Regions from separate parts of the Mesorhizobium sp. M0136 genome, predicted to be linked through region 1. Evidence: predicted binding sites of a transcription regulator. Region 1 holds the regulator's gene; each other region holds the start of a gene.

Region 1 (5,274 bases):
CACGGTGCGACAATGCGGTTGGCTGGCCGGGCTTCCAGCCATGCTTTTCCTCCGCGCTCATCTCGCCGAAGGTCTTTTCGAACCCATCGGGCAAGAACACCGGATCGTAGCCGAAGCCGAGCTCGCCGCGCGGCGGCCATACCAGCGTGCCCTCGACCTCACCGCGAAAATATTCCGCCTGGCCATCAGGGAAGGCAAGGCAGATGACCGCGACAAAGCGGCCCTTGCGCTGGGCAGGCGTGATCGCGCCAACTTCTTGCAAGGCCACTTCCGTGCGCTGCATGGCCATGCCGAAGTCGCGGGAGCCGTCCGGCGTCTCGGCCCAGTTGGCGGTGTAGACGCCGGGTGCGCCGTCGAGCGCATCGACACACAGGCCGGAATCGTCCGACAGCGCCGGCAATCCAGTTGCCTTGGCGGCGGCCAAGGCCTTTATGAAGGCGTTCTGCTCGAAAGTGGTGCCAGTCTCGTCCGGCTCCGGCAAGCCGTATTCCTTTGCGGACTTCGCTTCTATGCCGAATGGCGCCATCAGATCGGTGAATTCGCGCAATTTGCCGGCATTGTGGCTTGCGACGACGATCTTATGCCCATCAAGCGAATGAATAGTTGGTGAATGAACAGGCGGCGAATGCATCAGATGCCCCAAATTCTTGGCTCGGCGAATTCGATCGAATTGCCCGAGGGGTCGCGAATATAGATCGAGCGACCGCCCTGAGGCCATTCGAACTCACTTTCGATGGCGATTTTCTTCGCCTCAAGATGCGCTTTCCAGCGTGGGATTTCATCCGCGCTTGCGGCGAAGCAAAGATGGCCCTCGCCGACCGTGCCATGCGGCGGCACGGGCAGCTTGGCGTCGGCCCGCGGCGGCACTTTGGTCGCCTCGGCATTGAAGATAAGCAGCACGCCGTCGCCGCAGCGGAAGAAGAGATGCCTGCCATCGACCTTACCGAGCAGATCGAGCCCGAGGACGCCCGAATAGAACCGTTCCGCGGCAGCAAGGTCCGTCACGTAGAGTGCTGATTCCAGGATTGCGGAAGGAGTCACAGGATCGCCAATCTCTCCAATATTGACCGCAGCTAAGCCACCGCCATCTGCTGCAAGCTGACCAGGCGCTGAATGCCTTTCTTGGCGAGCCCCATCAGCGCCGCGAACTGCTCTTCCGAGAACGGCTCGCCCTCGGCTGTGCCCTGGATCTCGACGATGCCGCCCTTGCCGGTCATGACGAAATTGGCGTCGGTGCCGGCCGAGGAATCCTCGATATAGTCGAGATCGATGACCGGCTGGCCATCATGGATGCCGCAGGAGATCGCCGCGACGTGATCCTTAAGCACCTTGCCCAGGCTCGCCATCTGGCGGGCTTCCATCCAGCGCAGGCAGTCGTAGAGCGCCACCCAGCCGCCGGTGATCGAAGCGGTGCGCGTGCCGCCGTCGGCCTGGATCACGTCGCAGTCGACGGTGATCTGCTGCTCACCGAGCGCCTGCAGATCGACCACGGCGCGCAGGGAGCGGCCGATCAGCCGCTGGATCTCCAGCGTGCGGCCGCCTTGTTTGCCGGCCGAAGCCTCGCGGCGCATGCGCTCGCCGGTCGAACGCGGCAGCATGCCGTATTCCGCCGTCACCCAGCCCTTGCCGGAGTTGCGCATCCAGCCCGGCACCTTTTCCTCCAGGCTGGCCGTACACAGCACATGCGTGTCGCCGAACTTCACCAGGCACGAGCCTTCCGCATGCTTGGAGACGCCGCGCTCGAAGGAGATGGGGCGCATTTCGTCGAATTGGCGTTTGGAAGGGCGCATTCAGGCTTCTTTCTTTCTTCGGAATCTTGGCCGGGGAATCTTGGCCGGCTTGTAGCCGCACGGGGCGTGAGGCGCAAAGGAAAATGGACCGGTTGCGCCGACGCCGCGGAAGTCTATATCTTCGGACCGGAGGTTTCTGGCTCGAATGACCAAGGTAGTCGATCCCGGTTCGCAGTCGCCATTGCTCTCGTCGCCGGCACTTCAACCGCCCGCGCTTCAATCGCTCGATATGCGTTCGCGCGACATCTTCCGGCGCATCGTCGATTCCTATTTGAAGGATGGCGAGCCGGTCGGTTCGCGCAGCCTGTCGCGCATCCTGCCGTCATCGCTGTCGCCGGCCACCATCCGCAACGTGATGAGCGACCTCGAGCATCTCGGCCTGATCTACGCGCCGCACATCTCGGCTGGCCGGCTGCCGACCCAGGCCGGCTTGCGCTTCTTCGTCGATGCATTCATGGAACTCGGCGACCTCTCCGACGAGGAGCGCCGCACCATCGAGGCGCAGGTGCGCGCCTCCGGCTCGGGCGCGACGCTGGAGCATATGCTGACCGAGGCCAGCCAGATGCTGTCCGGCATGTCGCGCGGCGCCGGCCTCGTGCTCGCCGCCAAAAATGAGGCGGCGCTGAAGCACATCGAATTCATCCAGCTCGAGCCGACCAAGGCGCTGGCCGTGCTGGTCTCGCAGAACGGCGACGTCGAAAATCGCGTCATCGATCTGCCCGCCGGCATCACCGTCTCGCAATTGCACGAAGCCTCCAACTTCCTCAACGCCCATATCCGCGGCCGCACCCTGGCCGAGGCCCGGGTCGAGATCGCCCGCATCAAGGAAGAGACCAGGGCAGCCCTCGACACGCTGTCGCAGGATCTGGTCGAGAAGGGCCTGGCGGTCTGGGCAGGCGCCGAAAGCGGGGTGCCTGGGCGGCTTATCGTGCGCGGCCGCGCCAATCTCCTGGAAAACGTCACCGCCCAGGCCGACATAGAATTGCTGCGGCATCTGTTCGAGGATCTGGAGACGCAGGATGGACTGATCCAGCTCCTCGACCTCGCCGAGGAAGGCCCGGGGGTGCGCATATTCATCGGTTCGGAAAACAAGCTGTTTTCGCTGTCGGGCTCCTCGCTGGTGGTGGCACCCTATCGCGACAAGGACGCGCGCGTCGTCGGTGCGCTCGGCGTCATCGGGCCGACGCGGCTGAATTATGCGCGCATAGTACCGATGGTCGACTATACCGCGCAGCTGATTTCGCGCATGCTGCGCTAGGAGCCGCCGCGGCCTGCCGCAAGGAGAAAAAGAATGGCGCTGGAATCGTTCAAGGCCCAGATCAGCCTGCTGCTCGAGGAAATGGTCAATCAGCCTGAGGATCACCACGAGGTGCAAGAGCAGTTGCGTGAGAAGCTGCAAGAGATGCGGGCCATGGGCCTGCCGCTGCCGGCCGATCTGGTCGCGCTGGAAAAGCGACTCGACGACGACTTCTACGCCTCTGGCAACTGAACGGGGTTCGGCTTCAAATCCTCGTGTGCTGGACCACCGCTTGGAACGACCAATGCCTGATCCCGTTTGCCCTCTTCGAGGCAAACCTCGGAGGACGTTAATGATCCGATCTGGCGGCTTTGCGGCCGTTGCCGCTGCCCTCCTTGTCGCGACACCGGCAGCCGCCCAGCAGGCGGATCAAAAGGTGCTCAAAGGCGAAGCCGCTTTTGGCGATTGGCACGCCGACAGGCCTGGCGTCCGCCGCCTGATCGGGCCGCAAGACATGCCGGCAGCCGACCCCGCTCAATCCGCTTCGAACGGCGGCGGCGTGGCGGAACGGCCCGAAAGCGCCGAGCCAGAATTGCCGCCGGGCTTTTCGGCCGAAATGATCGCCTCCGGACTCTATAATCCGCGCGTCGTTCGCGTCGCTCCGAACGGCGACCTGTTCATCGCAAACGGCCATGCCGACCAAATACGCGTCTACCGTCTGGCCGAGGGCCGCGCCAAACCCATCGAGAAAGCGATTTTCGCCCAAGGCCTCAACTATCCATACGGCATCGCCTTCTATCCGCCAGGCGGCAAGCCGCAATGGGTCTATGTCGCAAACAGCGACAGCATCGTCCGCTTCCCCTATCGCGACGGTGACCTGAAGGCGTCCGGTAAACCAGAAACCATTGTCGCCAAAATCCCGTCGGGCGGTCACTCGACCCGCGACATCGCCTTCTCGCTTGACGGCAAGACGCTTTTTTTATCGGTTGGCTCGGACTCGAATGTCGCCGAGGACATGGACAAGCAGCCGGATGGCGGCCTTGACGCCTGGGCGAAATCAAAGCCGCTCGGGGCGGCCTGGGGCCCCGAGGAAGGCCGTGCCGATGTGCTCGCCTTTGACCCGGACGGGAAAAATCCCCGAACTGTCGCCACCGGCCTGCGCAACTGTACGGGCATGACGGTGCAGCCCGCCAGCGGCGCGTTGTGGTGCGTCGTCAACGAGCGCGACGAGCTCGGCGACAATGTGCCGTTCGAGTTTGCAACAGCGGTCAAGGACGGTGCGTTCTATGGTTGGCCTTGGTACTACATCGGAAATCACGAGGATCCGCGCCATCAGGGCGAGCGGCCAGACCTCGCCGGCAAGTCCACTGTCCCCGACGTGTTGATGCAGGCCCATTCGGCGCCGATGAACATAGCCTTCTACGACGGCAAGAACTTTCCGGCGGATTACCGGGGTGATGCTTTCGTCACCATGCATGGTTCGTGGAACCGTGGCGCCAGGACCGGCTACAAGGTGGTGAGGCTCAAATTCAGGGATGGCAAGCCGACCGGCGAGTATGAGGACTTCATGACCGGCTTCGTCATCTCGAACGACGCCGTCTGGGGCCGCCCGGTCGGTGTCGCCATGGCCAAGGACGGCTCCCTGATCGTCACCGAGGACGGTAACGGCACCATCTGGCGCGTTACCTACGAAGACGGCCGCTCCTGAACGGCGGCGTCGCCTGCTGCGCTGGCGCAATCGAATTCGGCCCGAGGGAATTCACCCAACTTCAACATTGTGCGACAAGCGCGAACCATGACGCTCACCGGGTTCCTCGCCTATAGCGCCGCCCTCGGCATCGCCGCAGCCATCCCCGGCCCAGGCGTCACCGCGCTTGTTGCGCGTGCGCTGGGTTCCGGCTTCCGCTCGTCGCTGGCCATGTCGTTCGGGCTGATGCTCGGCGACCTGACCTATTTAACTGCCGTGGTGCTCGGCCTGGCTTTCGTCGCACAGACGTTCGGCATGGTCTTCCTAGCCATCAAATGGCTGGGCGTCGCCTACCTCGCTTTTCTTGGCTGGCGTTTCTGGACGAGCGGCATCACGCCCGAAACGGTAGAGGCGAAGAAAGGCAAAGGCGGCTTGGCATCCAGCTTTGTAGCCGGTCTCGCCGTCACACTCGGCAATCCGAAGACGATGATTTTCTATCTCGCCATCACCCCGACCATCGTCGATCTGAAGATGATCACGCTGGCCGATTACGGCATCCT
Region 2 (5,274 bases), on a different contig from region 1:
TCAGCAACTGCTCGGCGTTGTTCTCCGTCCCTGTTGCCCAGTCGTAGACGCTGGTGCGGCCGACGGTCATGTGGGGAAATGCAACATTTTCCGGCGCACGGTCGAACAATCGTGCGTCGCCCAGTGCCACCGATAAATCGGGATCGTCGTTTACTGCCTCGAATATGGCCTTCTGCAATTCGACGGCCGGCGCGGTCATTGTCTTTGCCCTCGCCCGTCGCGTCGACCTCCCGGCTGCGTAGCTGCGTTGCATGACGGCATCCCGGCAAAAGCGCGAATCAGCGCGTCTCATACGGATTATGAACCTTCATGATCTCGGCAATAAGCCCTGCTCCTGGAATGCGCGACGCCGCAGCCGTCCGCGTCACGGACCCGTGACCGGCTGAACGGTCGCGACGTCAAACGGCGAGCGAAGTTGGACGCCCTGAGAAAGCGTCTTGTGGACGGATCGCGACTAGCGAAAATCCGCCGCAGTCAGCACATATATGCTCCTGCGGGTGCGGGCATAGGCATTCCTGGCGACATCGTGGATCGAGTTGGAAGCCGTGTCGAAGGCTGCCAGGTAGGTAGCTTCTGAGGCCGCCGTTCCCGGCTGCATCTTGGAGATGGCATCGGTAGCGACAGAGAAGGAAATCTGGAACATGCCGTCATGGCCGACGAAGCGGATGCGTTTGCTTGCCTCGTCGTAGCTGCGGCTGGGATTGGGAAATGTCAGGCTCATGATTTCGCCTCCATCGATGCGGATACGGCCTTCTTGACTGCCCGTGACGCCCGCTTCTTCTTTGCGGCGACCGGATTCAGAGCTTCCGCCGCGCGGTCCGCCTCTTCCTTGGCCAGTCGCAATTCCCTCAGCCTTGCCGTTTTGATGCTCCTGGCCTTGGCCTCCGAGAGATATTCGGCAGTTGCTTTGTTCCGTTCCGCCGTCTTCTTCTGGTTTTCCATGAAGCGAGCCTGAGCTTTTTCCATGATGTTCTGATTGCCTTCGGCCATCGGTAAAATCTCCCTTGCAGCGAAAGTCATGGCTGTGGACTTCATCGTAAATAGGTGTTCAAAGACAGAAATTCAATTTCAATAATATTCGGCAAGGCCCGAACACAGGGGGATGGCCAGGCAAGATAATAAATTCAATATTTGATGTGCCCTATGAATATTTTTTGGCACTCCTATCAATCGAGTGCCAAGGCGCCTATAGAGAGGGGCGGCCGCCTAAGCCGGCCCCAGAAAGAGTCCCCATGAAATTCCGGCCACTCCACGATCGCGTCGTCATTCGGCGCGCCGAAAGCGACACCAAATCCAAGGGCGGCATCATCATCCCCGACAATGCCAAGGAAAAACCGCAGGAAGGCGAAGTGATCGCCGTCGGGCCGGGTGCGCGGGACGAAAGCGGCGCGTTGATCCCGCTCGACGTCAAGGCCGGCGACCTCATCCTGTTCGGCAAATGGTCCGGCACCGAGGTCAAGATAGACGGCGAGGACCTTCTGATCATGAAGGAGGCCGACATCATGGGCATCATCGACAAAAGCGAGATGGGCACCGTCGATAAGACCGTGGCTGCCAAGAAGGCCGCCTGATTGGAAGGCCGCGCGCGCTCCCGGGCGCGCAAGGACGCTCCGAGCTTTGATTCAGGCGCTGCAAGCGCCGTGCCACGACAACCGAACTGGAAAAGATCATGTCTGCCAAGGAAATCAAATTCTCCACCGACGCGCGTGACCGCATGCTGCGCGGCGTCGAAATCCTCAACAACGCCGTCAAGGTGACGCTCGGCCCCAAAGGCCGCAACGTCATCATCGACAAGGCCTACGGCGCGCCGCGCATCACCAAGGACGGGGTGGCCGTGGCAAAGGAAATCGAGCTTTCCGACAAGTTCGAAAACATGGGCGCACAGATGGTGCGCGAAGTGGCCTCGAAAACCAACGACCTCGCCGGCGACGGCACCACCACCGCCACGGTGCTTGCCGCTTCCATCCTGCGCGAGGGCGCCAAATTCGTTGCCGCCGGCATGAACCCGATGGACCTCAAGCGCGGCATCGACTTTGCCGTCAGCGCCGTCGTCCAGGAAATCCAGGCGCGCGCCAAGAAGGTCAAGTCCTCAGGCGAGATCGCGCAGGTCGGCACCATTGCCGCCAATGGCGACACCAGCGTCGGCGCCATGATCGCCAAGGCCATGGACAAGGTCGGCAATGACGGCGTCATCACCGTCGAGGAGGCCAAGACCGCCGAAACCGAACTAGACGTCGTCGAAGGCATGCAGTTCGACCGCGGCTATCTCTCGCCCTATTTCGTCACCAATGCCGAGAAGATGCGCGCCGAGCTGGAAGACCCTTACGTCCTCATCCACGAAAAGAAGCTCGGAAATCTGCAGGCACTGCTGCCCATCCTCGAAGCCGTGGTGCAAAGCGGCAGGCCGCTGTTGATCATCTCCGAGGACGTCGAGGGCGAAGCGCTGGCAACGCTGGTCGTCAACAAGCTGCGCGGCGGCCTCAAGGTCGCGGCCGTCAAGGCGCCTGGCTTCGGTGACCGCCGCAAGGCGATGCTGGAAGACATCGCCGTGCTCACCGCCGGACAGATGATTTCCGAGGATCTCGGCATCAAGCTGGAGAACATCACCATAGAGATGCTCGGCCGCGCCAAGCGCGTGCTGATCGACAAGGACACCACCACGATCATCGACGGCGCCGGCGAGAAGACCACCATCCAGGCGCGCGTCCAGCAGATCAAGGGGCAGATCGAGGAAACCACGTCCGACTATGACAAGGAGAAGCTGCAGGAACGTCTCGCCAAGCTGGCGGGCGGCGTTGCGGTCATCCGCGTCGGCGGCGCCACCGAATCCGAGGTCAAGGAAAAGAAGGACCGCATCGACGATGCGCTGAACGCCACGCGCGCGGCCGTTGAAGAAGGCATCGTTCCGGGCGGCGGTGTCGCGTTGCTGCGCGCCAAGGCTGTGCTGAACGGGATGACCGGAGCCAATGCCGATGTGACGGCGGGCATTTCGATCGTGTCGAGAGCGCTCGAAGCGCCGATCCGGCAGATCGCCGAGAATTCCGGCGTCGAAGGTTCGATCGTCGTCGGCAAGCTCGCCGACGGCAAGGATCACAATCAGGGCTTCGATGCCCAGAACGAGGTCTATGTCGACATGATCAAGGCCGGCATCGTCGACCCGGCGAAGGTGGTACGGACGGCGCTGCAGGACGCGGGCTCCATTGCGGCGCTTCTGATCACGGCGGAAGCCATGATCACCGACGTTCCGGCGAAGGAAGCCGCTGCTTCGCCCGGCGGCATGGGCTATTGACCAGCCACTGCCGGAAACAAGCCTGAAAGACAGCCTCCGGGGTATCTTCCCCGGCGCGCACCATCGGCAAGGAGATCGATCAATGATCGCATTCGTCCCGAAGCCAAATGCAGCGGCGAAAATCGAAGTGGCCGAGGAAAGCCGCTTCGATCGCATTCGCAGGCTTGCCGACAAGCACAGGAAAGCCAACGCCGGTATGATAGGCCGCGACCCGAAAAAGATCGCGGACAAGCGTCCCATGTGACGCTGCCGATCCTCAGCACCCACGCAAGCGCGGAACCTTCATCGCCCTTGTAGGCAGCACCAAAATGGACGAATAGTCTTGAAAGGCGCGCCGCCGTGAAATTGCCGGCATGCGGTTTCTCAGTTGGCGGCGTCCCCGCAGCCGGATCCTGGAATGGCCAGTCCTTTGGAACCACGCAAGAGAAGAGGTCCGATCGCCGCAAGGCTGCTGGCGGTGGATGCGTGGATCGATTCCTCTGCCTACGAAATCGGCTTCAGGGCGCGCCAGTTCTGGGAGGCGGCCACCATCTTCTCGCGGCGTTTCCGCGTCGGCGGCTGGCGCCGCGGCCTGATCGAACTGTTGAGTGAAGGCTTTACGCTCGGTGCCGGCGGCATCGTCGTCCTTTTGGCGCTGGCCTTGCCGGCCTTCCAGATAACCGCCGGCGACTGGCGCACGCAAGGCGACTTCGCCGTCACCTTCCTAGACCGCTACGGCAACGAGATCGGCCAGCGCGGCATCATCCAGCGCGATTCGGTGCCGGTCGACGAGATGCCCGACCATGTCATCAAGGCGGTGCTGGCCACCGAGGACCGCCGTTTCTTCGACCATTACGGCATCGATGTGCTCGGCCTGTCGCGGGCGATATTCGAGAATGTGCGGGCCAATTCCGTCGTCCAGGGCGGCTCGAGCATCACCCAGCAGCTGGCCAAGAACCTGTTCCTGACCAACGAACGGACCTTCGAGCGCAAGATCAAGGAGGCCTTCCTGTCGCTGTGGCTCGAAGCCAATCTGTCGAAGAAGGAAATCCTGCAGCTTTACCTCGACCGCGCCTATATGGGCGGCGGCACTTTCGGCATCGAGGCGGCAGCCGATTTCTATTTCGGCAAGAGCGTCAAGGACCTGAACCTTGCCGAGGCGGCGATGCTGGCCGGCCTGTTCAAGGCGCCGACCAAATACGCGCCGCACATAAACCTGCCCGCCGCCCGGGCGCGGGCCAATGTGGTGCTGTCCAATCTGGTCGATTCCGGCTTCATGACCGAAGGCCAGGTGCTGCAGGCAAGATTACACCCGGCCGAAATCGTCGACCGCGGCGAGCGGAAGAGCCCCGATTATTACCTCGACTGGGCCTTCGACGAGGTCAAGAAGATCGCCGCCAAAGGCGGCCCGCACTCGCTTGTCGCCCACACCACCTTCGACGCCAACATCCAGAAGGCGGCCGAAGAATCGATGGAGTTCCACCTCCGCCAGTTCGGCAAGGAATACAACGTCACCGAGGGCGCCATCGTCGTCATCGAGACCAACGGCGCGGTCCGGGCGATCGTCGGCGGCCGCGACTACGGCGCCAGCCAGTTCAATCGCGCCACCAAGGCACTTCGCCAGACCGGCTCCTCGTTCAAGCCCTATGTCTATGCGACGGCGATGGAGCATGGCTTCACGCCGGATTCGGTGGTGTCCGGCGGACCCATCTCCTGGGGCAGCTGGTCGCCCCACAATTACAATGGCGGGTCGGCCGGCAAGGTGACGCTGATCACGGCGATGGCCAAATCGATCAACACCGTGCCGGTGCGGCTGGCTAAGGATTATCTCGGCATCAAGCCGATCAAGGCGATGGCGGAAGCCATGGGCGTCGAGTCGCCGCTGGAATCGCACAAGACCATGGTGCTCGGTACATCGGGCATGACTGTGATGGACCAGGCGACGGGCTACAGCGTGTTCGCCCAGAACGGCCTTGCCGGGACCCGGCACGGCATAAGCCAACTCT
Region 3 (5,274 bases), on a different contig from region 1:
CCCAGCGGCTCGCAGATCCAGCCAGTTGTCATCGGCGACGTCAGCCGCGCAATGGCGGTGGCGGCGGCACTGCAGGCCCGCGGCTTCGACATACGCGGCATTCGTCCGCCGACCGTGCCCGAGGGCACGTCGCGGCTGCGCATCTCACTGACGCTCAATATCGGCGAAGCCGACATTTCCGCCATGGTCGAGGCGCTGGTCGAGGTGTTGGCCCAAACATCACCGGAGGCGATATGACCCAACGCATCGTCATCACCGGAACGGATACCGGAGTTGGCAAGACCGTGTTTGCGGCTGGGCTCGCCGGTTTGCTGGACGGCTTTTACTGGAAACCGGTGCAATCGGGCCTCGACGGCGAGACCGACAGCGAGGTTGTCGCGCGGCTTGCCGGCTTGCCCTCAGAGCGCGTGCTGCCGGAAGCCTACCGCTTGCGGAGCCCGCTGTCGCCGCATCGTTCGGCCGAGATCGACGGCGTGGCGATCAAGGCTGCCGATCTTGCTTTTCCCGTCCTACCGACGCCGCTCGTCATCGAAGGCTCCGGCGGCCTAATGGTGCCGCTCAACCGGCGCACAAGGTTAATCGACATCTTCGCTGAATGGCGGCTGCCCGTTATTCTGTGCGCCCGCACCACACTCGGCACCATCAACCACACCTTGCTATCGGTCGAGGCGCTCCGCGCCCGCTCCATCCCGTTGGCGGGCATCGCTTTCATCGGCGATGAGATGGCCGATACGCAACGGACCATCGTGGAATTCAGCGGTGCGCCGCAGCTCGGCAGGCTGCCGCACCTCGATGTGCTGACGGGCAAAACACTGAGGGACGCAATGGTTGCCGGCTTCGCCTTCGCCTCGATTACTGGAGGTGACTGATGTCGCAGTCTCATGTGTGGCATCCCTTCACCCAGCACGCGCTCGAGCCTGCGATCCCAGAAATCGTCCTGACTGAGGGCGTCTATCTCCACAGGGCCGACGGCGCCCGCATCCTGGACGCCATCTCCTCCTGGTGGGTCGTCACACATGGCCACCGCCATCCCCGCATCATGAAGGCAATCGAGACAACCGCGTCGAGCCTCGACCAGATTATCTTTGCGGGCTTCACGCACGAGCCGGCAGAGCGCTTGGCCAAAGCGCTTGTCGGCCTCGCTCCCGCTGGACTCGACTGGGTGTTCTATTCCGACAGTGGCTCGACCTCAGTCGAAGTCGCGCTGAAGATGGCGCTCGGTTATTTCCGCAACATCGGCGCGCCGCGCTCGCGCATCGTCGTCATGGAGCACAGCTATCATGGTGACACGATTGGAACGATGAGCGTCGGTGCGCGTGGCGTGTTCAACGCCGCCTACGAACCCTTGCTGTTCGAGGTCGACATCATCCCCTTTCCGGCCGCGGGGCACGAGCAGGAGACGCTGGATCGTTTCGAGGCTGTGACCCGCGATCGACGAGCCGCAGCCTTGATCGTCGAGCCGCTGGTGCTGGGCGCCGGCGGCATGCTGATGTATCCAGCATCGGTTCTGGCCGAATTGAAGAAGATCACTGAGGCCTCCGGCTCGCTGCTGATCGCCGACGAGGTGATGACCGGCTGGGGACGCACCGGAACCATGTTCGCCTGCGAGCAGGCATCGATTTCTCCAGATATCCTGTGCACCTCCAAAGGCTTGACCGGCGGCACCATCCCGCTGGCCGTAACGCTTGTCACCGATGCCATCTTCCGGGCGCACTATTCCGAGGACCGGAAGAAGACGTTTTTCCATTCGAGCTCCTACACCGCCAATCCGATTGCCTGTGCGGCAGCACTCGCCAATGTCGAGATCTGGCGCGACGAGCCAGTGGCCGGGCGGATCACGGCCTTGAGCGTGATGCAGGCCGTCGGGCTTAGACGCTTTCGGGACAATCCATATTTTGCCGACTGTCGAGCCACGGGAACGATCGCGGCGCTCGACCTGCGAACCGGTTCCGCAGGTTATCTCGCCGAGATTGGTCCGAAGCTGCGCGCTTTCTTCCTCGAGCGCGGACTGCTTGTGCGCCCGCTCGGCAATGTCCTCTACCTTCTGCCACCCTATTGCATCGCAGGCGACGAGCTCGAACGACTCTATGACGCCATCGAGGAGGCCGGGGAACGCTTCGGGTCCAGGCCATGAGCAAGTCGTCGCGCATTCTCGGACTTGGCCATCACGTGCCTGGGCGCAAGGTGGCCAATGCCGAGATCGAGAGCAATCTCGGCCTCGAGCCGGGCTGGATCGAAAGGCGTACCGGAATCCGTTCGCGCTTCTGGGCAACGGACGAAGACACGCTGTCTGGCTTGGCCACGCAAGCCGGCGACATGGCTTTGGCGAACGCCGGTATTGCGCGCCACGACATCGGTCTGCTGTTGCTTGCCACCTCGACGCCCGACCATCTTCTGCCGCCAAGCGCGCCGCTGGTCGCACACAAGCTTGGCCTTGGCCGCGCAGGCGCGGGCGATCTGACCGGCGCCTGCGCCGGCTTCATCTATGCGCTCATGTTTGCGGACGGGTTCACCCGCCTGCATGGCAAACCAGCGCTGGTCATCGCCGCCAACATCCTCAGCCGCCGCATCAATCCAGCCGAGCGCGCGAGCTCAGTCTTGTTCGCCGATGCCGCCGGCGCCCTGGTGATCGGTCAGTGCGATGATGCTGATCGGGGCATTCTCGGTGCCTCGGTGGCTTCGGACGGCTCGCGCTACGGCCTGATCCAGATTCCCGCAGGAGGAAGCAACACGCCGTTCCATGGCGACCTCGACCTCGCGCAAACCCGAATGACGATGACCGACGGCCGCGAAGTGTTCGCAAAGGCCGTCGAGATGATGACCGATTGCTCGATAAGCGCGCTAGCCGCTGCCGGAGTGCGACCACAGGATGTCGACCGGTTCGTGCCGCATCAGGCCAATGCTCGCATTTTCGGCGCGGTCGGAAGAAACCTCGGCATTGCGGACCAAGCAATTGTCAAGACGATTGCCGAATACGGCAACTCTTCGGCCGCGACGGTCCCGCTGTCGCTCTCGCTCGCCAACCAGATGAAGCCATTCCAGCCAGGAGAGAAAATCCTTCTGGCGGCGGCGGGTGCGGGTCTCAGCGGCGGCGCTCTCGTGGTTGGAATCTAGCCGGCCGGCTCACGCGCGCAGGATTGGTCATGAATGGCAATAGGAGCAACAGAACCAATGCCAAAATGGCCTTCTGAAGCTCGACATGACCAAGCTGACGCAGCACGACCCGTGCGAGCCTCTGGATGAGTTCAAATGCAACACCCGTTGCACCAATCGTACCATCTGAATAAAGCTCAATTACAAAGGGTGAGCCGCCCCATATATGTCGGATACCCGACATTGTTCACATAAAAGGCTCGATGCTTACACGCTCTTTGCTGGCTGCTCTTTGCTGTCTTCTCTTTTCTCTTTGCTCTTTGCTCTTCCGTCTTGACTAGCAGGAGCCTGCGGCTTATCTCATTGCCGCGTTAGCACTCGCTTCGGCTGAGTGCTAGGCATGCTCCGGCAACGGAGCACCGTTCAACATCCGCACCAAGGAAATCCAAAAATGGCAAAGTCGAATTTCCGGCCGCTGCATGACCGCGTGGTCGTACGCCGGGTCGAATCCGAATCCAAGACCGCCGGCGGGATCATCATCCCGGATACGGCGAAGGAAAAGCCGCAGGAAGGCGAGATCATCGCCGTCGGCTCCGGCGCTCGCGACGAAGCCGGCAAGCTGGTCCCGCTGGACGTCAAGGCCGGCGACCGCATCCTGTTCGGCAAGTGGTCGGGCACCGAAGTCAAGCTCAATGGCGAAGACCTTCTGATCATGAAGGAATCCGACATTATGGGCATCATCGGCTGATTATCGGCCTCACCGTCAACTGAATTTCGGGCTTGATCGCAAGCCCCTGCCAGGAGCTAAAAAATGGCTGCCAAAGACGTAAAATTCTCCCGCGACGCCCGCGAGCGCATGCTTCACGGCATCAACATCCTCGCCGACGCGGTGAAGGTGACCCTCGGTCCCAAGGGCCGCAACGTCGTCATCGACAAGTCGTTCGGCGCACCGCGCATCACCAAGGACGGCGTCACCGTCGCCAAGGAAATCGAACTTTCCGACAAGTTCGAAAACATGGGCGCGCAGATGATCCGCGAAGTTGCTTCGAAGACCAACGACATCGCCGGTGATGGCACCACGACCGCGACCGTTCTGGCGCAGTCGATCGTCCAGGAAGGTAACAAGGCGGTTGCCGCCGGCATGAACCCGATGGACCTGAAGCGCGGCATCGACCTGGCCGTGACCGAAGTCGTCGCGGCTCTCGGCAACGCTGCCAAGAAGATCAAGACCTCGGAAGAGGTTGCCCAGGTCGGCACCATCGCCGGCAATGGCGATGCTTCGGTCGGTTCGATGATCGCTGAAGCGATGCAGAAGGTCGGCAATGAGGGCGTCATCACCGTCGAGGAAGCCAAGACCGCCGAGACCGAACTCGAAGTCGTCGAAGGCATGCAGTTCGACCGCGGCTATCTCTCGCCCTACTTCGTCACCAATGCCGAGAAGATGGTTGCGGATCTGGAAGACGCCTACATCCTTCTCCACGAGAAGAAGCTCTCCAACCTGCAGGCCATGCTGCCGATCCTCGAGGCTGTCGTGCAGACCTCGAAGCCGCTGGTCATCATCTCCGAAGACGTCGAAGGTGAGGCCCTGGCCACGCTGGTCGTCAACAAGCTGCGTGGCGGCCTGAAGATCGCTGCCGTCAAGGCGCCGGGCTTCGGTGATCGCCGTAAGGCCATGCTGGAAGACATCGCCATTCTCACCGGTGGCCAGGTCATCTCCGAAGACCTCGGCATCAAGCTCGAGAATGTCGGCCTCAACATGCTCGGCCGCGCCAAAAAGGTGTCGATCTCCAAGGAGAACACCACCATCGTCGACGGCGCCGGCAAGAAGGCCGAGATCCAGGGCCGCGTCGCCCAGATCAAGCAGCAGATCGAGGAGACCACCTCGGACTACGACAAGGAGAAGCTGCAGGAACGTCTCGCCAAGCTGGCGGGCGGCGTTGCCGTGATCCGCGTCGGCGGTGCGACCGAAGTGGAAGTCAAGGAAAAGAAGGACCGCGTCGATGACGCCCTCAACGCGACCCGTGCGGCGGTCGAAGAAGGCATCGTTCCCGGCGGCGGCGTCGCACTGCTGCGCGCTTCGGCCAACATCAAGGTCACCGGCGTCAATGCCGACCAGGCTGCCGGCATCAACATCGTTCGTCGTGCACTGCAGGCTCCGGCCCGTCAGATCGCTTCGAACGC

The links. Region 1 encodes HrcA, which represses chaperone genes, less so after heat shock. Its sites were predicted from a motif close to GTTAGCACTCNCNNNNNGNGAGTGCTAAC; they were not measured.
Region 2: the regulator HrcA is predicted to act here: its motif matches at 1,154-1,182, upstream of NKJ35_RS12060 (co-chaperone GroES).
Region 3: the regulator HrcA is predicted to act here: its motif matches at 3,464-3,492, upstream of groES (co-chaperone GroES).

The regions. Positions count from the first base shown of each region.
Region 1 covers NZ_JAMYTP010000012.1:86,579-91,852, reverse strand. Annotated here, with positions in the region: gene rdgB (RdgB/HAM1 family non-canonical purine NTP pyrophosphatase) at 1-601, opposite strand, end outside; gene NKJ35_RS16420 (VOC family protein) at 631-1,041, opposite strand; gene rph (ribonuclease PH) at 1,074-1,790, opposite strand; gene hrcA (heat-inducible transcriptional repressor HrcA) at 1,936-3,048, shown strand; gene NKJ35_RS16405 (hypothetical protein) at 3,082-3,279, shown strand; gene NKJ35_RS16400 (PQQ-dependent sugar dehydrogenase) at 3,380-4,735, shown strand; gene NKJ35_RS16395 (LysE family translocator) at 4,823-5,274, shown strand, end outside.
Region 2 covers NZ_JAMYTP010000008.1:116,037-121,310, reverse strand. Annotated here, with positions in the region: gene NKJ35_RS12075 (DUF3168 domain-containing protein) at 1-199, opposite strand, end outside; gene NKJ35_RS12070 (DUF1488 family protein) at 455-721, opposite strand; gene NKJ35_RS12065 (hypothetical protein) at 718-990, opposite strand; gene NKJ35_RS12060 (co-chaperone GroES) at 1,233-1,571, shown strand; gene groL (chaperonin GroEL) at 1,670-3,289, shown strand; gene NKJ35_RS12050 (hypothetical protein) at 3,372-3,533, shown strand; gene NKJ35_RS12045 (transglycosylase domain-containing protein) at 3,687-5,274, shown strand, end outside.
Region 3 covers NZ_JAMYTP010000018.1:40,041-45,314, reverse strand. Annotated here, with positions in the region: gene NKJ35_RS21365 (8-amino-7-oxononanoate synthase) at 1-237, shown strand, start outside; gene bioD (dethiobiotin synthase) at 234-869, shown strand; gene NKJ35_RS21355 (adenosylmethionine--8-amino-7-oxononanoate transaminase) at 869-2,134, shown strand; gene bioZ (3-oxopimeloyl-[acyl-carrier-protein] synthase BioZ) at 2,131-3,114, shown strand; gene groES (co-chaperone GroES) at 3,545-3,841, shown strand; gene groL (chaperonin GroEL) at 3,905-5,274, shown strand, end outside.